3 regions of the Mesorhizobium sp. M0983 genome follow, and region 3 is predicted to be linked to each of the others. Evidence: riboswitches for the same ligand, from Rfam matches in the RefSeq annotation. Region 3 holds a riboswitch; each other region holds the start of a gene.
The links. A riboswitch is a leader RNA that binds a small molecule or an ion and turns the genes downstream of it on or off. The one in region 3 is predicted to bind cobalamin.
Positions count from the first base shown of each region.

Region 1: it holds a riboswitch for cobalamin, as region 3 does, so the genes downstream of both, NKH71_RS02095 (DUF1636 family protein) here and metE (5-methyltetrahydropteroyltriglutamate--homocysteine S-methyltransferase) in region 3, are expected to answer to the same signal.
Region 2: it holds a riboswitch for cobalamin, as region 3 does, so the genes downstream of both, NKH71_RS02280 (CbtB domain-containing protein) here and metE (5-methyltetrahydropteroyltriglutamate--homocysteine S-methyltransferase) in region 3, are expected to answer to the same signal.

Region 1 covers NZ_JAMYNH010000001.1:397,007-403,830, reverse strand. Annotated here, with positions in the region: gene NKH71_RS02110 (NuoB/complex I 20 kDa subunit family protein) at 1-92, opposite strand, end outside; gene NKH71_RS02105 (NADH-quinone oxidoreductase subunit A) at 83-448, opposite strand; gene NKH71_RS02100 (winged helix-turn-helix domain-containing protein) at 785-1,984, shown strand; cobalamin riboswitch at 2,014-2,217, shown strand; gene NKH71_RS02095 (DUF1636 family protein) at 2,256-2,690, shown strand; gene cobW (cobalamin biosynthesis protein CobW) at 2,687-3,739, shown strand; gene NKH71_RS02085 (cobaltochelatase subunit CobN) at 3,758-6,824, shown strand, end outside.
Region 2 covers NZ_JAMYNH010000001.1:434,390-441,213, reverse strand. Annotated here, with positions in the region: gene cobD (threonine-phosphate decarboxylase CobD) at 1-299, opposite strand, end outside; gene cbiB (adenosylcobinamide-phosphate synthase CbiB) at 298-1,269, shown strand; gene cobO (cob(I)yrinic acid a,c-diamide adenosyltransferase) at 1,710-2,333, opposite strand; gene cobU (bifunctional adenosylcobinamide kinase/adenosylcobinamide-phosphate guanylyltransferase) at 2,335-2,856, opposite strand; gene NKH71_RS02285 (CbtA family protein) at 2,849-3,625, opposite strand; gene NKH71_RS02280 (CbtB domain-containing protein) at 3,641-3,820, opposite strand; cobalamin riboswitch at 3,857-4,052, opposite strand; gene NKH71_RS02275 (aromatic ring-hydroxylating oxygenase subunit alpha) at 4,192-5,385, shown strand; gene NKH71_RS02270 (MFS transporter) at 5,364-6,563, opposite strand; gene NKH71_RS02265 (heparan-alpha-glucosaminide N-acetyltransferase) at 6,811-6,824, shown strand, end outside.
Region 3 covers NZ_JAMYNH010000020.1:43,977-50,800, forward strand. Annotated here, with positions in the region: partial or broken gene NKH71_RS26720 (MFS transporter) at 1-1,077, shown strand, start outside; gene NKH71_RS26725 (helix-turn-helix transcriptional regulator) at 1,290-2,123, shown strand; gene NKH71_RS26730 (hypothetical protein) at 2,440-2,571, opposite strand; gene NKH71_RS26735 (DUF6538 domain-containing protein) at 2,749-3,093, opposite strand; partial or broken gene NKH71_RS26740 (MFS transporter) at 3,307-3,642, shown strand; cobalamin riboswitch at 4,097-4,297, shown strand; gene metE (5-methyltetrahydropteroyltriglutamate--homocysteine S-methyltransferase) at 4,393-6,738, shown strand.

The DNA.
Region 1 (6,824 bases), on a different contig from region 3:
TCATCCTCCCCCACCGGTCTGCCGGTGTTGGGGTCGATGAGGCCCTTGGGCTTCGGCGCGACGAGCGTGCCGGAACTGTCGTTCAATCCCATTCCAGCGCTCCTTTTTTCCATTCATAGGCAAAGCCGATGGTCAGCACCGCCAAAAACACCATCATCGACCAGAAACCGAGCATGCCGATCTGACTGAACGACACTGCCCAAGGAAACAGGAAGGCCACCTCCAGATCGAAGATGATGAACAGGATCGACACCAGGTAGAAGCGGATGTCGAACTTCATGCGGGCGTCGTCGAACGAGTTGAAGCCGCACTCATAGGCGGAAAGCTTTTCCGGATCGGGGTTGCGGTAAGCCACCAGGAACGGTGCGGCGAGCAGCGCCAGGCCGACGACCAGCGCCACGCCGATGAACAGGACGATGGGCAGGTACGAACCTAAAAGTGCGTTCATGCTGCAGTTTTCCGTTGGCGGCCAATCCACTCTGATTACAGCACCGGACCCACTTGCGGAAGCGTGACAGATTAACCACTGAACCGTTTTAAGGGGGCTCTATGCTGCAACGCGGCGAGGGTTAGCGCAGCGCTTTCGGCGAAGCAAGTCAAACCTTGTTCAAATCGCGGTGCTGGACGGCATATCCGGGAAAACTGGTCCGATCCGCTCCTGTTTGATTTCCTTCACTTTTCACTCCACTTTTCTCTCCTGACATAGATGCCGCCAAAACCTTGCTAGCATGGGGCGGAATCGCAGGTCATTTTTTCTGTCTAACATCGTCCGGATACCGCCTTCATGAAGGAAAAAATCTCGCTTGCCCTGGCCCGTCGCATTGCGCTTGCGGCACAGGGATTCAATGACCCGCGCCCCAGCGGCACGCCTGACCGCCGGCATCTGGCCCGGGTGCTTGCACGTACCGGCCTGCTGCAGATCGATTCCGTCAGCGCCGTGGTTCGCGCCCATTATATGCCGCTCTATTCGCGGCTTGGCCCCTACAAGCTGGCGCTGCTCGACGACGCCGCGGTGACACGCAAGCGCATGGTCTTCGAATATTGGGCGCATGAAGCCTCGTTCCTGCCCGTCGAGACCTATCCGCTGATGCGCTGGCGCATGCGGCGGGCCGAGCGCGGCGAGGAAATGTACAGCGGACTGGCAAAATGGGGCCGCGAGCACGCCGCCTACATTGAGGACATCTATCGCGAGGTCGCTGAACGAGGCCCGATCGCGGCGTCGGCTTTCGAAGGCCAGAAGGGCTCGGGCGGCTGGTGGGGCTGGAGCCATGCCAAGCATGCCTTCGAATGGCTGTTCTGGGCGGGCCGCATCACCACGGCGCACCGGCGTGGTTTCGAGCGGTTCTACGATCTGCCGGAGCGCGTGCTGCCGCCAACGGTACTCGCTTTGCCAGTTCCGTCCCCCGCGGACGCCCACCGCGAACTGCTGCGCATCTCCGCCCGCGCCCATGGCGTCGCCACGGCGGGCGATCTGCGCGACTATTTCCGCCTCTCGCCCGCCGACATCAAGGGCCGCATCGAGGAACTGGTCGAGGCTGGCGACCTGTTGCCGGTGAGCGTCGAAGGCTGGAGCAAAACAGCCTATCTCCACAAGGACGGCCGTTTGCCGCGCAGGATCGAGGCGCGCGCCTTGCTTGCGCCGTTCGATCCCGTCGTCTTCGAGCGGTCGCGCACCGAGCGGTTGTTCGACTTCCACTACCGCATCGAGATCTACACGCCGGCCGAAAAGCGCCAGTATGGCTATTATGTGCTGCCGTTCCTGCTCGGCGACAGCATCGTCGGGCGCGTCGACCTCAGGGCCGACCGCCCGGCCGGCGTATTGCGCGTCCATGCCGCCTATTCGGAGCCCGGCGCCCCGCCGCAAACTGCCGCCGCCCTTTTCGAGGAATTGAAGCAGATGCAGGGTTGGCTCGGGCTCGAGCGCATCGAGGTGACGGCTGCCGGCGACCTCGGCCAGCCGCTCGCAGATATCGCCGCGTCATAGACGTGCGTTGACACGACTGCCTTCACAAGCCTAAATCCGTTCCAGACGGTCCCCTGCCCGCAACGGCAAGGGCCAAGAGGGAATGCGGTGCGAAATCTCGATTTCAAATCCGCGGCTGTCCCCGCAACTGTAAGCGACGAGCCAAGGCCGAAAACCACTGGGATATTCCCGGGAAGGCGGCACCCAGGCGATGACCCGCGAGCCAGGAGACCTGCCGTCTAGGACATAAGAATCCGATCGCCTGGCGGGTTTTCCGGGCAAGGAGCCTGATTTGGAACGCGACAGCAGTTTTCCGGCTGAGACAGCGGATTTATTGTCCGGCCATGGTGATTCCCCGGCCGGCGTTACCGTCATCGTCTGCTCGTCCTGCCGTGACGAGACCGGTTCGGACGCTTATCCCCGCGCCGGCGAACTGCTCGCCGAGCACACGCGCCGCGCCGCTTCCAGCGAAAACATTAAAATCCGCACCGTCGAATGCCTCGGCAATTGCAAGCGCCGGCTCAGCGCCGCGATGCTGCGCGACGGCTGCTGGAGCTATGTCTTCGGCGACCTGACCACGACCAGCGGCACCGATCTGGTGACGGGGGCAAAGCTGTTCGCTACTTCGACGGACGGCCTCATTCCGTGGCGCGGCCGTCCCGATTGCCTGAAGCGCGGCTTGGTTGCCCGCATCCCTCCCCTCGACCTTTTGAAGGACTTGATATGACTTCCCCAGATTCGGCCGCCAACGTTTCGCGCGTCCCCTGCACCGTCGTCACCGGCTTTCTCGGCGCCGGCAAGACGACGCTGATCCGCCATTTGCTCGAAAACGCCAAAGGCAAGCGCCTGGCCATCATCGTCAACGAGTTCGGCGATATCGGCATCGACGGCGAGATCCTGAAGGGCTGCGGCATCGACACTTGCCCCGAGGAAAACATCGTCGAGCTGGCCAATGGCTGCATCTGCTGCACTGTCGCCGACGACTTTGTCCCCGCGCTCGACCAGATCCTGTCGCTGACGCCGAAGGTCGACCACATCCTGATCGAGACGTCCGGGCTGGCCCTGCCCAAGCCGCTGGTCCAGGCCTTCCAGTGGCCGTCGGTGAAAAGCCGCGTCACGGTCGATGGCGTCATCGCCGTCGTCGACGGGCCGGCGCTGGCTGATGGCCGCGTTGCCAACGACATGGACGCCCTGCAGGCGCAGCGCGCGCAGGACGAGACGCTCGACCATGACGATCCTGTCGAGGAGGTGTTCGAAGACCAGCTCGCTTGTGCCGACCTGATCATCCTGTCGAAGAGCGACCTGCTGGACGCAGCCGGCGCGGCGCGCGCCAATGCCGTCATCGGCAAGCATGTTGCGCGGGCGGTGAAGATCGTGCCGACCTCGCAAGGCAAGGTCGATCCGTCGGTGCTGCTCGGCCTTGGTCTCGCCGTCGAGGACGACATCGAGAACCGCAAGACCCATCACGACGACGAGCTCGACCACGAACATGACGACTTTGACTCGTTCGTCATCGACATTGCGTCGGTGTCCGACCCGGACGAGCTGGCACAACGCGTCGCCACGGCGGCGGAGGAAGAAAACGTATTGCGCGTCAAGGGTTTCGTCGACGTCGGCGGCAAGCCGATGCGGCTCTTGCTGCAGGCCGTCGGTCCGCGCGTCAACCACTATTACGACCGCGCCTGGACCGCTGAAGACGATCGCCGCTCGCGCCTCGTCGTCATCGGCCTGAAAGGGCTGAACCGCCCGGCGATCGAGCGTATCCTCGCCGGCTGATCCCAGGTACGAGCCGCGATGCACATCCTCACCACCACATCCGCCTCGCTCGACGATCTCGCCGAGCCTGTCGATCTCAGGCAAACGCCTGCGGATGTCGTGGCGCTGTCCTTCACCGACAGCGACCTCGCCGGGCTGGCGGCGGCGTGGAAGGCAGATGCGGACCGCCTGCCGTCGATGCGGCTCGCCGCCTTGCGCGACCTGCGCCACCCGATGTCCGTCGACCTCTGGATCGACAGCGTCGCCCGCCACGCCAAGGTCGTCCTGGTCCGCATCCTCGGCGGTTACGACTGGTGGCGCTACGGCTGCGACCAGCTTGCCGTTGTCGCGCGAAATCGCGGTATTAAGCTGGCGCTCCTACCGGGCGAGAGCCACGACGAGGATTTGCGGCTGATCGAAGGCTCGACGCTGCCGCGCCAGGAACTTGATGGTCTGCTCGACTATTTCCGCGAAGGTGGCCCGGCGAATATGACGGCGCTGGTGCAGAGGTTGGCAAGTCTCGCCGGATCGGGTGCGGCGGTCGCTGAACCTGTCAGCGTGCCAAAGGCGGGATTTTATGAGCCGGGACGCGGCGTTATAGAAAGAATGGACTTATCAAGCGTCGGCATTCCTTCGCGCCCCCCTCTGTCCTGCCGGACATCTCCCCCACAAGGGGGGAGATCGGCTGTCACTGACCGTCTCGCGACTTCTGCAACATCGAACATTGACGAAGGCGACGATGACCAGGCGATCTCCCCCCTTGTGGAGGAGATGTCCGGCAGGACAGAGGGGGGCGCGACGGAACGCAGCCTAAACCTACCGTCCGCCGAACCCGCCCCCATCATCCCCATCCTGTTCTACCGCTCGATGCTGCTCGCCGCCGATGTCGCGCCCATCGATGCGCTTGTCGAGGCGCTCGGGCAGCGTGGCATAGCGCCGGTCCCCATCTTCGTCTCCAGCCTCAAGGACGCGGCATCGCTCGCCTTTGTCGAAACCGCGTTTGCCGCGCTGAACCCTGCCGCCATCATCACCGCCACAGCTTTCGCCTCGGGCGCCGAACCCGGCGTCGAGACGCTGTTCGACCGCGCCGGAGTGCCGGTGTTCCAGGTCGTCGTCGCGACCACCCGCCGCGACATCTGGCAGAACAACCAGCGCGGCCTGGCGCCCGCCGACCTTGCCATGCATGTCGTCCTGCCCGAGCTCGACGGCCGCATCCTGGCCGGCGCCATTTCCTTCAAGAGCGAAAGCGAGATCGATCCGGCATTGGCCTTCCGCGCCTTCGCCAACCGGCCAGAGCCTGACCGCGTGGCGCAGGTCGCGAACCGTATCGAGGCCTTCGTGCGTCTGCAGCGGACGCCGCGTGCGGAGCGCAAGCTCGCCATCCTGATCCCCGACTATCCGAGCGCGCCCGGCCGCACCGGCTATGCCGTCGGTCTCGACGTGCCGTCCAGCGTGCTGGCGATGCTGCACGACCTGAGCGAACAGGGCTACGCCGTTGAAGGGATTCCGCAAACGCCGCGTCAGTTGCTGGAGGTGCTGGAGCCAGCCGACCAGGGACTGGCTTTGCAGGATTATCTGACCTTCTCGAAGGAATTGCCGCCGGCGGCCATCGCTGCGGTGGAAGCCGCATGGGGGAATACGGATGATGAGACAGGTTCGCGCGAGGCACCCCCCTCTGTGCTGCCGGACATCTCCCCTTCGAGGGGGGAGATTGCGCTGTTGTCTCTGCTTTCGCCAACTACCAAGGGCGTTAAGGGAGAGCCGGCAGCCGAACTGCCAATCTCCCCCCTTGAAGGGGAGATGTCCGGCAGGGCAGAGGGGGGTGTCCAAGCGCCCACCACCGCAAAATTCCCCTTCCGCGCCGCCACCTTCGGCAATATCACCGTAGCCCTCGCCCCTGATCGCGGGCGCTCAGCCGACCGCCGCGCCGACTATCACGACCCGACACTGCCGCCGCGCCATGCACTGATCGCCTTTGGCTTGTGGCTGCGTAAGTCGCTCGGCATCCATGCAATTATCCATGTCGGCGCCCACGGCACGCTGGAGTGGCTGCCCGGCAAGACCGTGGCGCTCAGCGAAAACTGCTTTCCCGAAATCGTCACCGGCCCCCTGCCCGTCATTTATCCTTTCATCGTCTCCAACCCCGGCGAGGCAGCACAAGCCAAGCGACGCATTGCCGCCGTCACGCTTGGCCATCTGCCGCCGCCGCTGACCGGCGCCGGGCTGGACGAAGAGCAGCATAAACTCGAGCGACTGGTTGACGAATATGCCCAGGCCGACGGGCTCGACCGCCGCCGCCGCGACCGCCTGGCGAAGCTGATCGTCGAGACTGCGGAAAAGACCGGCCTCGCCTCAGAGGCCGGCGTCGCCAGGACCGACGCAGCCGACGAAGCCTTGCGCCGCATCGACGCCTGGCTCTGCGATCTCAAGGATTTCGCCATCAAGGACGGCCTGCATATCTACGGTCGCTCGCCTGAGGGCGAAACCGATCCTTTGCGCGAGCAGAGTGCGGCAGCCGAGAAAGTAGCACTCATCGCGGCCCTCGACGGCCGCCATGTCGCCGCCGGTCCGGCCGGTGCACCGGCGCGTGGCCGGCGCGATGTGCTGCCCACCGGCCGCAATTTGTTTACCGCCGACCCACGCACCATGCCGACGCCGACCGCCTATGATCTGGGCAAGGTGGCAGCGGAAGAAGTCGTCCGCAGCTACATGCAATCGCATGGCGACTGGCCGCGCTCGCTGGTCATCGACCTCTGGGGCTCGGCCTCGCTGCGCACCGGCGGTGAGGAGATCGCGCAAGGCCTGGCGCTGATGGGCTGCCGGCCGCAATGGGATTCCGCCACCGGCCGCATCACCGGCATCGAGGTGCTGCCGCCGGCAACGCTCGGCCGCCCGCGCGTCGACGTCACCTGGCGCATATCCGGCCTGTTCCGCGACATGTTCCCAACCCAGATCGCGCTGATCGATGCCGCCGCCAACGCCGTCGCGACCCGCGACGAGGACGATTCGGAAAACCCGCTGGCGGCGAGAACCCGTGCAGACGGCAAGATCAGCCCGCGCATATTCGGCACCTCGCCCGGCACTTACGGCGCCGGCATCGAGGACT
Region 2 (6,824 bases), on a different contig from region 3:
GGGCTGACCAGCGAAGCGACGCGCGGCAACAGGATCTGCGTGCCGGGCGCCGCTGCGACATTCGCCGCCGATGGAGCGCCATAGGCGCTTGCCGCGACTTCGGCCAATTCGCGGGCACGCGCTGCTTCCGGCAATCGCGACAGGGCGGTGGCGGGCAAATCGAAAAGCGGGTAGGAGTGCGGATTGATCCCGGTCGAGAGGTCGACGAAAGGCAGCGGCGCGTGAGGGAAAAGCGCCCTCGCCCGGCCAAGGCTTCCGCCGTGGTCCACTGCCGCCGTCACTCCATCAAGAGACTTCATGTCGATCCTGATCACTTTCCTGTCGCTGGCCATCGAACTTGTACTCGGCTACCCGGCCCAGCTCTTCGATGCCATTGGCCATCCCGTCACCTGGTTCGGCAGGCTGATATCCTTTCTCGACGGCAGGCTCAACCGCGCCACTGATTCCGACGCCCACCGTCGCCGCTGGGGCGTGCTCGCGCTGCTGGTCATCGTGCTGGTGCCGGCCGCCCTCGCCTTCTGGATCGAAGCCATGCTTTGGAGCATTCCCCTCGGCTTGTTGGTCATCGCAATCCTGGCGACGTCGCTGCTGTCGCAGAAGAGCCTGGCCGAGCATGTCGAAGCGGTGGCCGACGCCCTCGACAGCGGCGGACTGGACATGGGCCGCATTGCCGTCTCGCGGATCGTCGGCCGCGACCCGGAAAAGCTCGACAGGGCCGCTGTCTGCCGCGCCGCGATCGAAAGCCTGGCCGAGAACTTCTCCGACGGCGTCGTCGCGCCGGCGTTCTGGATCGGCGTTGGCGGGCTCGCCGGCGGCGTCGCCTACAAGGCCGCCAACACCGCCGATTCGATGATCGGCCACCGCACCCCGCGCCACGAGGCCTTCGGCTGGGCGGCGGCGCGCTTCGACGATTGGATCAACCTGCCGGCATCACGGCTGACGGCGCTGCTGATCGTGCTTGCCGCTTTCCTGGTCAAGGGCGCCGATGCCAAAGCCGCCTGGCATGCTGTGCGGCGCGATGCGAAAAAACACCGCTCGCCCAATGCCGGCTGGCCGGAAGCAGCGATGGCCGGTGCGCTCGGCCTGGCGCTCGCCGGCCCCCGTTCCTATGACGGCGTCATGGTCGAAGACGCGTTGATGGGCGAAGGCGGCCGCCGCGACGATATCGAGAGCACCGACATCCGACGGGCGCTGAAACTTTACCGGGTCGCCGACTTACTGCTGATCGCGCTGTTCGGGGTGGTCGCAGTGGTTGTTATCTTGGCGTGACCTGCGCCCGAGATCGAGCGGAAACAAAAAACCCGCCAAGCGGCGGGTCGTTGGAGCCAGTTAGCACCATAGCGAGATTAGTACCATAGCTGCCGGCACAAAGCAAGAACAAAATTGCTGTGCCCAAAGAATAATCGCCCCAGCTTTGCGCTTCTCATTCCCTGCCTTTGACGTTCGAGGTTGGCGAAATCCGAAGCGCCATCCAATCTCCCCCCTCGCGGGGGAGATGTCCGGCAGGACAGAGGGGGGCGCGAAGGATCGCCAGCCTCTTGACCGTTCACCTGCTAATGACGGTCTGACGACGTAGTTGTCTCCGACTGACAGGCCGAGGGACAGTGCCCCCCTTTGCCCCTGCCGGGCATCTCCCCCACAAGGGGGGAGATCGGCAGCTTCGCCGGCGCCGCCTGCTCCGAAACGCCCTTCCCCGATCGCCAAACCCCTCAGAACTCTATCCCTTGCTGCGCCTTCACGCCGGCGGAGAAGTGGTGCTTGGTCACGCCCATCTCGGTGACCAGATCGGCTGCCTCGACCAATACCGGCTTGGCATTGCGGCCGGTGACGACGACATGCAGGCCCTCGCGACGCGCCTTCAGCGCTGCGACCACCTTTTCGAGGTCGAGATAATCGTAGCGCAACGCGATGTTGAGTTCGTCGAGCACCACCAGGCTGATCGACGGCTCGGCCATCAGCTCGAGCGCCTTGGCCCAGGCGGCCTCAGCGGCCGCGATGTCGCGCTTCAGGTCCTGCGTTTCCCAGGTAAAGCCCTCGCCCATGGCGTGCCAGACGACGCGGTCGCCGAAGCAGGCAAAAGCATCCTTCTCGCCGGTGTGCCATTTGCCTTTGATGAACTGGACGACGCCGACGCGCTTGCCGTAGCCGAGCATTCTGAGCGCCAGCCCGAAGGCGGCCGTGGTCTTGCCCTTGCCCGGACCGGTGTTGACGATCAACAGCCCTTTCTCGACCGTCTTGGCTGCAACCTCGGCGTCCTGCACCGCCTTGCGCTTGGCCATCTTCGCGCGGTGGCGTTTCTCGTCCTTGGGATCGATGTGGTCGGTATCAGCCATGTCATTTCACCCTGAGCGGCAGCCCCGCCACCATCAAAAGCACGGTGTCAGCGACGGCGGCAACGTCCTGGTTCAACCGGCCGGCCGCGTCGCGAAACCGTCTTGCCAGCGCATTCTCCGGCACGATGCCCTGGCCGACCTCGTTGGACACCACGAACCAGGGTCCACGCGGCCGCGACAGCACATCTGCCAGCCTTCGGCATTCGGCCTCGACATCATGTTCGGCCAGCATATGGTTGGTCAGCCACAGCGTCAGGCAATCGATCAGCACCGGCTGGCCGTCAGGCAGTGCCTCGATCGCGCCGGCAAGGTCGAGCGGCGCCTCGATGGTCGTCCAGCCGGCGCTGCGGCGCGAGCGGTGCAGCGCGATCCGTTCGCGCATCTCCTCGTCATAGGCTTGCGCCGTCGCGATATAGCTCCATGGCGCCGGACAGGCACTCACCAGCCTCTCGGCATGCACGCTCTTGCCGGAGCGCGCACCGCCGATGATCAGGGTCAGCGCCCCGGCAGCGCGGTCAGGCAAAGCTGTCGCGCAGGCTGGTCGCCGTGCCGGTGAAGCGGCCGCGCACCACGCCGACGACCGCGCCGAGCACCAGCCAGAACACCAGATTGGTCAGCGTCACCGCCACCACGAACTGATGATGCAGGCCTTCCGGGATTGTCGTCTCGAAGCTGCCGGGCTGCGGCGCGCCGACAATATGCGGCGCCACGATCAACGCCACGGCAAGGACCGCCAGCGGCAGCGATCTGCGGAAGGCGAGCAGGCCGAGACCGGCGGCGGTCGCCACCACCGTTGCCCACCACCAGATCTGGCGTTGGACAAGGTCGGCCGCCGGCATTGCCGGCAATTCCGGCGGCAGGCCGAGGCCCGGCGCCAGCGTGAACACGGCAAAGCCGGCAAGCCCCCAGAACAGGCCCTGGCGCCAATTGCCGATGCCGCCGGCGAACTCCGAAACCGCAACCAGGACCAACGCGAAGCCGATACCGGTGACGATATTGGCAACGACGCTGAAGGCAAAGCGTTCGAAACCGTCGGCCGGCGCCCAGCCTTCGTCCTCAGCCGGAGCCATTGCTTCAGCCGGTGCCGGCGCGGCGCTGCTCATAGCCATCGTGCCCGTGGCGGCCGGTGCCGCAGGTGCGGCGGCATGGTCATGGCCGCCGCCGGCCTGTTCGTAGACTTCCGCCTTCAGGATCAGCGGCACCGTGGCATAGACCTGCATGCAGGCGAGAACGACGCCGGCCACGAGCCCTGCGATCGCCGCGATGAACACGACGTTGCGAACCAGTGTCATGATGTCAGCCCCTTGTCAGTGGCAGGGAAAGCCCATCGAATGGCGATAGTCGTGGGCGGCATTGTGGACCGCATCGATGTGCGAGAAGCCGACAAAGCCCATGACGAAAATGCCGAGGAATGCAGCAAGCGCCAGCTGCATGAAACGCGACTGCGAGGAGACGGAAGCGCCGAGCGAGACGGAAGCGGTATTCATGTCTTGTCCTTTCGCCCTCCACCCGAGGGCATAGAAGTCAGTTTCCTGTCGCCGGCAGGTCTCCTGGCTCGCGGATCAGCGCCCTTCCCCACCTTCCCGAAGAAAATCTTCAGTGGCATATGGAGAGGACTACCGCACACAGTTGCGGGGGCAGCCACGGCATTGGGCAAGAATTTCGCCCGCACCGCATTCCCTCTTGGTTCCAAACGGAACCGACGACATCAGCGACTATAGGCAGAATCGCCGCGCCCGGCAAACCAAATTCCGCCGGATCGTGTGGCGAATGCGCCGCCTCGCCAAGCTCGCCGGCCGGCGCCGCAATTGACAATTCTCACAGCCGGGTGTCGGCTGGCGGATGGGAGGAAGCCGGCATGCAACCCAGCCCGAATGAGCGCGGTCCCTATAACGACCTGACGCGGGCCGAGCCGACGCTGCCGTCATCGGCCTATTGGGACATCGCAGGCTATCAGCGCGATCTCGAGGCCATCTGGTATCGCAACTGGCTGCTGGTCTGCCGCGAGGCCGACCTTGCCCAGCCGCTGGCATTCAGGACGTTTCGCATAGGCACGCAGGAGATCGTCGTGCTGCGCGACGAGACCGGCGAATTGCGCGCCTTTCACAACACCTGCCGGCATCGCGGCTCGCAGCTTTGCCAGCAGAGCGAAGGACGGCTGAGGGCGCGGCTCATCACCTGCCCCTACCACGCCTGGTCCTATTCGCTGCGCGGCGATCTGGTGCGCGTGCCGTCGAAATCGCTGCCGGACGGTTTCGACAAGGCCGATCATCCGCTCTACCGCGTCGCGCTTTCGGTGTGGCGCGGTTTCGTTTTCGTCAACCTCGCGCAAGACGCTGCCGGTTCGGCTGAAACATCCTTCGATCCGGCATCCGGCAACCTCGCCAACTGGCCGCTGGAAACGCTGCTGAGCGGCCATGTGCTGCGCAAGGTTATGAACTGCAACTGGAAGATATTTTGGGAGAACTTCAACGAGTGCCTGCACTGCCCTGGCGTCCACAAGGACCTGTCGCGGCTGGTGCCGATCTATGGCCGCGGCCTGATGGGCCGGCACGACGACCCCGAATGGGCGCGCCACGCCGACAATGACGCGCCGGAATTTGCCGGCGGCTTGCGGGCCGGGGCCGAAACCTGGTCGCGCGACGGGCGCGTCCACGGCTCGGTCTTTTCGAGCCTGACGCCGGCCGAGCGTGCTGCCGGGCAGACCTATGCCACCAACTTGCCGTCGATGTTCGTCGTCGGCCATGTCGACTATGTCAGGACCGTGCGGCTGGTGCCGCTTGGGCCGGAGCAGACCGAACTCACCGCCGAATGGCTTTTTTCGCCCGAAGCGCTCGTCGATCCGGCTGCGGATATCGACAACATCGTCGCCTTCGGTACCCAGGTGCTGGAGGAAGACGCTGATATCTGCGAGGTCAACCAGAAGGGCCTGCGCTCGATGCGCCATAAGGCCGGCGTGCTGATGCCCGAGGAATATGATTTGCACCGCTTCCACAACTGGGTGCGCGAGCGGCATGCGGCGCTTGAACATCAAAGCGATTTGGGCAGATAGCGCCAAGTGACGAAGCCGCAGACCGCCGCCAGCAGGCCGAGCGTCGCGAAAACCGCGCCCAGGCCGAAGAACGCCAGCACCACTGAATAGACCAGCGGCGGCGTCAGCTCGGAAAAGTCGAGATAGGTGCGGTAGACCGCCGCCATCTGCGCCCGCTCATACGAGCGCACCGAGCGCATGAACGCGGTCGAGCCCAGCGCATCGAGCGCGATGGTGAAGAAGGCACCGCAAAGCAGCAACGCGCCGGTGACGAGCGGCGCGGCCTCGCCGACGGCGCCGGCCGCCAGCAGCGTCGCCGACATGGCGAAATAGGCAAACGTCATGGTGCGCCGGCCGCCGAAACGCTTTCCCGCCCTGCCCCAGAAGATGGCCATGAACAAAAGCGCATTGCCGGCCGAAACCAAGAGGCCACCGGCGAGCTCGCCCTCGCCGGTGATCACCATGAACAGCGGCCCATAGACAAAGAACGTCGTCCAGAAGCAGGAACGGCCGAAGGCGATCAGCCAGGCCAGCCTCAGCCTTGGCTGCGCGACGAAGCGGCCGATATTGGCCAGCGGATTGACCGGCCGCGTCTTGCCCGGGCGGATCGACGGGTTGTCGCCAAGCCGGTAGGTCCAGAACAGCGCCAGCAGGGCCATGGCGAAGACGGCCACCGCGCTATGCGCGGCATAGATGCCGAAACGCGTGTAGAGGAAAATGCCGAGCGTCGGCCCGGCGGTCCAGGCAAGCATCGACCACGCCATGCGCAGCGACTCGGCCTGCATGAAATCGGTCTTGCGGATGTGGTCCATGATGTAGAGGTTGAGCGTGATCGCCAGCGCGCTGGCGCCGATGACGCGGCAGAGCATGCCGACCGTTTGGCCAGCAAGCGTATGAGTGACGAAGAACAGCGAGCCGACGGCCAGCAGGCAGGCACCGGCGGTATAGACCCAGCGCCGGGCAAAGCGCCGGATCAACATCGGCATGAACAGCGTCGCCGAGAGGCCGAGCATTGCCACGACCGTGTAGAGGATCGAGACGATCTGCTCGTTGTGCAGGATCTCATAGGCCTGGATCGGGATGACGCTGGAGACGGTGGCGCGCGCGAACGATTCGACCGCATAAAGCGAGGCGAAGGTGCGTGCATCCGCCGGCCGCAAGGCCGCAAGCCAGATAGGATGGCGCACATGGGTAGCCATTGCTTTCCCCGAAGCAGAATCGCCCAAAGCAGGGTTTGGAGCACAAATCTGCCGCGGCGATTCCTGGCCGGGTAACAGGAAACCGACGCCTTCACGGCAAAAAGCGAAGCCGGCCAAAGGCTTTCCGGCTCTGGCCTAAAGCGAGTTCTAATGCTGACCCGCGCCAACGCGACGCGAGGACTGCTTCTTTTGACGGTGGCAACCGTGATAGTCGTCTTGCCGGGGCTGAACCAAGACAGCGAGACCGATGAGCATCGCCAC
Region 3 (6,824 bases):
TTGACTGCGCAACTGCTGATGGTCTGCGTATCCGCCTTCCTGGCGTTCCTGACCTATGCGGGGGAAATGACACCCTGGACCTTCTGGGTCTCACCTTTCTGATCGGCTGTGGTTGGGCATTGCACGATCCCTCTTGGCAAGCCTCGATGGGGGATATCTTGCCTCGCGAACACCTGCCTAGCGCGGTTGCGCTCAACGGCATGAGCTACAATCTAATGCGCAGCATCGGGCCGGCGATTGGCGGCATAATCGTGGCCACAGCCGGTGCGGCCTTCGCGTTCCTCTTCAACGTCTTTTGCTACTTCGCTCTGATCGCTGCGCTGTTGCGGTGGAAAGCCGTACGGGCACGACAAGCGCTGCCGCGGGAGGCTTTCGGCAGTGCGATGGCGGCCGGCTTCCGTTACGTGCTCTTGTCGCCGAACCTTCTCAAGGTGATGTGCCGGAGTTTCATTTTCGGCCTCACCGTCGTTGTCATTTTGGCTCTCCTGCCGTTGGTTGCTCGCGAACAGGTCAAAGGGACCGCGGTCATCTACGGCGTGACGCTTGGCTTCTTCGGCCTGGGAGCGATTTGCGGCGCGCTCCTCATCGGGCGGGTCCGAGAAGTTCTCTCCAACGAATGGGTCATTCGCGGTGCGTTCTTTATATTGGCGATCAGCTGCTTCTTTCGGGCATGGAGCGAGCACGTTGGGCTGAGCTGTCTGCTCTTCATGCCAGCCGGTGCGGCCTGGATTCAATCATTCTCGCTGTTTAACGTCACAGTGCAGCTTTCGGCGCCACGGTGGGTGGTTGGACGCGCCCTGTCTCTCTATCAGACGGCCACATACGGCGGCATGGCGGCGGGAAGCTGGCTTTGGGGCGAACTGGCGGATGTCCAAGGTGTTTCGGGAGCCTTGCTCGTCCGCCAGCTGGTTCTTGTGATTGGGGGACTGATGAGCATCCTTCTGCGTCAGCCGGATTTTGAAACGCTCAATCTGGATCCGACCAACAAGTTCACCGAACCGACGCTGCAACTTGACCTGCGGCCACGAAGCGGTCCGATCATGGTGATGCTTCGACTATCGTGTCGATCAGAGAGATCCAGACTCGCCCACAATAATTATCTGAATTTCAGCGCTAATTTTTGATCGCCCATTCGTGCTGTGTACCAGCCCTGTGTCTTGCGCAAGTGGTCACGAACGGCTGCCGGAGCCTCGAAGACGCCCTAAAAACACATGCTGCGATTTTTGAACACGCTTGACGTGTTAGATTAATTCATCCACAATGCGTGTATTGAACACGCGAGGTGAGTTATGAACATAAAAGAACTTAGGGTTCGACTGGGCATGACTCAAAAAGATTTGGCAGAGCAGATGGCAACGACGCAACAGACTGTGGCCCGTTGGGAAACAGGCAAAACGCAGTTGAACGTCGAGCAGATCAAGGACCTTTGTCTCACGTTGAAATGCACAGTCGAGGAGCTGCTGGGCTGGAAGATTGATGTCGAGGAGTGGCGCACGAGCCCGTTTGCAATTGCCGATGCCGAAACGCGATACGGCACGCTCAGAATCAAGATGACTGTTGGCAGCCGCCAATATCCTATCGATGAAAAGGCGCGTGAATCGATCTTACATCAGTTGAAGGAACTTCACAACCTTCGTAGAAATAACACAAGCAGGCCATGGCTGTATTGTTGGAGCCTTGACAACAAAATACTCTTGATCAATCCGCAATATGTCCGCACCATTGAGCTTATCGGTGACGATGTAGAGGAGATGCCAGAGTATTATCATCCAGAAATCTATCGGGCTTTGGATGACTGGGATAAGGGTGAGGCTTCAGGAAAGCTGAAGAAAGAATGCGATGCCATCATCGCAGAGATGGGTGATCAGGAAGCCGTGCGCATGGCCTCCTATGTTCGCGTCACGTATGACGACGGAGAAGATGAGTGGAACTTCTTGGATGAAGAAACCACTACGACTTTCTTCGGATTGGAAGCTGCGACCTTTGACGTTCCCCAGTGTAGTTTCGCCGAAGTGGAGGAAGAAGGTTACTACCGAGCGCGATACGCCAACCTTGATCGCGTCGCGGTGATGGAGGTTCCAAGCGACCGTTATCACAGATTGACCGCGCCCGAGGAAGCTTAGAATCATCCACGAAGGGCGCATGTTACATATCGACCTTGCGTGCTGCGTTTTCAGTACGAGATGACGTTAATCGTAGGTAGTGGCAGGTAAGAGTGCTCGACCAGAAGCTCAACTGCCTCCTCAATATCGCTGCCGATGTGCCGCAGGACACGCCCACGGGAGCGTGGATAGACGTGAAGTTCCTGCACTCCACGGTCCGCTCTCCCATCGCCGGTGTGTGCCCGACGCCATCTTGTGGACGAGCTTGGCCGCCTGCACCCGCTTGTATTCCGGCTTGCGGTCCGCCTGGGGGTCCGCCGCGATGGTTATCTCCATGTCAATCGGCGCCGAACTTTGACTGCCCGCTGCTTTTGATGAAATTGGCGAGGTCCCGCGCATAATCACTCTTGGTCTTCTCCTCGAGGCCCTGTGTCGCGAACTTGTGGTCCAGCAGGGCAAACAGGTCCAAGTCCCCCTCCGCCCGTGGCGCTGGCTTGCCCTCACCGCCCTCGGCTTCCCAATTGGGAACCGCTTCTGCGCCTCATCGGGTGAATAGTCGCCTCCGGCTTCCTGAGATTCGTTTCAGCCGCAAGCTGGATTGCCTTGAAGGCAGCGTGAACACGCCGGTTCGTGAGGGGATCGGTGTTCACGCCCCGCTCAACGAACAGTTCATCGACTGTAGGACCGAACCAGCGGTCAAGCCCTCCTCTTTGCCCTTGTTTAGCCGCTGGACCGCTTTCCAGATGCCTTCCCCCGGTTCGCTGTCCATCATGCCGACCAAGCGAGCGTAGAGGATGCCCGCGAGGGCCTGGAAATGCTTGTTGGTGAGCGGCTGAGGGCCTTGCCTGAACCGCTGCCAGAACTCATGGAGCGCAGCGTCCGTCTCGCGATGCCGCCTCTTGGCCTCTGCGGGGTCTTTGGTATCGAGGCTGACCTTGACGGTTGCGACCGCTTTCACCGTTCTGATGGTGCCGCCGACGGGAATTGTCACCCTTCCATCGAGTGGAATATCCTTCAAATCGGCAGGCGCGCGTTGCCGAAGAGTAATACAAGCCAGTCTTCTTATGCTGCCAAGGTCCGGGCATTCTCAAGCTCATGTGTACCACCCCTGTGTACCAGACAGGCGGCAAAAAGACCAAAAAAGTCAGATAGTTGTTCCCTATCAAAGGGAGTAAGCTGGCGTTGCGGGAGAGGATTGAAACTTCTCGGTGTGATGACATCGTGGCGAAAAGCCCGGCTGCGAGATGACACCAGACAATGGGCATTGCTGCGTGACCTGGAAAAGCCCGAACTATGGACCGAGTGTTATCACGTGCCAACCTGGGTCGAGTATGTTCGCCACAACAACAGGCAGACCCAGGATGACGCCGAAATCGTTGCGCGCCTGGAAGCGCTGCACCGTGGCGATTGCCCGCCCAAGACGCATTACAAGATCGAACGCCAAACCGTGCGCGTGCACGACGATTTGCCGCTCAGGCCTCACTCGGGACAGGACTTGAGCTGGCCCGATGGTTTGCGCGCGGTTACCTTGAGCCGGTGACTGCGAACGAGCAGTTCGAGACGTCGGCCTCGATCCTCCGCAACACGGCGCTGCACCGGGCCTCGGGTGCTCCCCTCAAAATTGTTGTGTCGTGTCACCGAGGGCATTACGGCCAACCCGTTCCAAATGGGCAACAGCCTCGCCATTGAGTCGAATGTGGTCGCGAGCAGATCACCAAAGAGGCGGTCGGAACCTTGGAGCCGAAGTTCGATGCCGAGGTGGCGTTCGCATGATGCGGCAAGCAGCACCACGGCCTTGCCGGTATGTTTGCCGCCGGCAGCCGACGAACTCCTATCCTCCTGGACCGCTGTGCGTCATTGCTTTGATTTACCGGCCGCTCAAGGCTTCCACAGTTTTCGCTTTCGAGGCGACTTTTGGGAACATACCAACGGAAATTTAACATAACGACATAAACATTTCTTTATGCGGCATTGACTAAGAAGCGAACTGCTGTAATTGTCTCCCGTGTCGTGGTTCTCCGTACGGCGCTGCCGCAGCGGAGCTAAGAGGGAAGCCGGTGCGATGCCGGCGCTGCCCCCGCAACTGTTAGCGGCAAGCCAACCCCACTCATGTCACTGAGGCGAATAGCCTTGGGAAGACGGGTAGAGGCTATGACCCCGCGAGCCAGGAGACCTGCCACGGCGAATTACGTCCACGGGCGGGGTGTCTCGGTGGCCGCTGCAGCCTGGCGTTCGTGCCGACCTGCTAGCGCCTTCCTTGTCACCGACGCCCCAACCATCGGGGTATGGCATGACTGTCTCTCAGCAAATTCCTGTAGCAACGCTCGGCGTGCCGCGCTTCGGTCGTCGGCGAGAACTGAAATTCGCGCTTGAAAGCTACTGGTCCGGAAAATCGTCCGCTGCCGACCTTCTCACGACGGCGAAGGCGCTCCGTGCCGCTAGCTGGGAGGAGCAGCGCGATCGCGGCGTGTCGAAAATCCCGTCGAACGACTTCTCGCTTTACGACCATGTGCTCGACACCGCAGCCATGGTCGGCGCCCTTCCGTCCCGTTACGCCTGGAATGGCGGCGAGATCCCACTCGACATCTACTTCGCCATGGCGCGCGGCAACCAAGGTCAGACGGAGGATTGCGGGCACGGTGGTCACCAGCATGCGGCTTATCGGCCTGGTGTAACCGCGATGGAAATGACCAAGTGGTTTGACACCAACTATCATTACATTGTGCCGGAACTAGACGATGATCAGACGCTCGCCCTTTCGTCTACGAAGCCGGTTGATTACTTCCTCGAGGCTAAAGCCCTGGGCATTCACACACGCCCAGTCATCCTTGGACCGGTCACCTTCCTCAAGCTGGCGAAATCGCCTGCCGAAGGCTTCGATCCCATCGCGCTCCTACCACGGCTTCTGCCCGTCTACGAGCAACTCCTGCGGAGCTTGAAGCTGTCGGGTGCCGATTGGGTGCAGATCGATGAGCCAGCGCTTGTCCTCGATCTGAACCCGAACGAACGAGCTGCGTTCGAATTCGCCTATGGCCACCTGTCAAAAGCCGCGCCCGAGTTGAAAATCATGCTGGCTACCTATTTCGGGCCCCTGGGAGACAATCTCGAAACCGCGGTTTCTCTGCCCCTGGCCGGGCTGCATATTGATCTCGTGCGCGCTCCCGAGCAGCTGGAAACGGTGGGTCGGCTCGCACCGAAGGATCTGGTGCTCTCGCTTGGCTTGATCGATGGCCGCAACGTCTGGCGTGCGAACCTGCCCGCCATTCTCGACCGCATCAAACCGATCGTCGCCGGCTGGCCCTTGGACCGCGTCGAGATCGCGCCTTCGTGCTCGATGCTGCATGTGCCGATCGACCTGCGCATGGAGACGGAACTCGACGCCGACATCAGGTCGTGGCTCGCCTTCGCGGCCCAGAAGACCGACGAGTTGGTGTTGCTTGCCCGGGCCCTGTCCCAAGGCAGGGATGCGGTGGCAGGCGCGTTGAAAGCGTCTGCCGAGGCTGCCGCCACTCGCGTGACATCCACGAAGATCCATGACCCGCTTGTTGAGGGGCGGATCGCCAGCATTGACGACAGCATGAAGCGACGAGAGAGCGCTTTTGCCGAGCGCTCCAGAGTCCAGGCCGGCACGCTCGGGCTGCCGCCGTTCCCGACGACGACCATCGGGTCCTTCCCGCAGACGCCGCAGGTACGCAGGGCGCGGGCCGCTCATGCGAAGGGCCAGCTGAGCTATGTCGACTACGAGACCTTCCTGAAGAAGGAGATCGAGGCTGCAATTCGCTGGCAGGAAGAGATCGGGCTGGACGTGCTGGTGCACGGTGAGTTCGAACGAAACGACATGGTACAGCATTTCGGCGAGCAGCTGTCCGGCTTCGCCTTCACCCAGCATGCCTGGGTGCAGAGCTATGGGTCGCGTTACGTGCGCCCCCCCATCATCTTCGGCGACGTATCGAGGCCCAATCCGATCACGCTGCGCTGGTGGCAATTCGCCCAGTCGCTTACGGAAAACCCTGTGAAGGCAATGCTCACAGGCCCGGTGACCATTCTCAACTGGTCTTTTGTTCGCGACGACGTACCCCGCTCCGAAGCATGCCGCCAGATCGCGCTCGCCATCCGCGACGAGGTGACGGATCTCGAATGGTCCGGCGCAAGGATGATCCAGATCGATGAGGCCGCGTTTCGCGAAGGATTGCCACTGCGCCAGTCTGATTGGAACGACTATCTCGACTGGGCTGTCGAATGCTTCCGGATCGCTTCAACGGGTGTAAAGGACGCGACTCAAATCCATACCCACATGTGCTACTCGGAGTTCAACGAGATCATCGACGCGATCGCTGAAATGGATGCGGATGTCATTTCGATTGAGACGTCGCGCTCGAAAATGGAACTGCTGGACGCCTTCACGAGCTCCAAATATCCGAACGAAATCGGGCCCGGAGTCTACGACATTCACTCACCACGTGTCCCGGAAGTCGGGGAGATTTCGGACCTCGTCATGCTTGCCCGCGACCGACTGTCGGATGCCCAACTGTGGGTAAACCCGGACTGTGGCCTCAAAACACGCAAATGGGAGGAGGTCCGCCCTGCCCTCATGAACATGGTCGCTGCAGCACGTGCGCTCCGGGAGAAAGTGTAGGCCTGAGGGTTTCCTGGTTGCTCACCATGTGGCGAGTTGCCGGCTGCCGCATGTCGGCTGTGAATGTGCCAAAACGCGATCACATC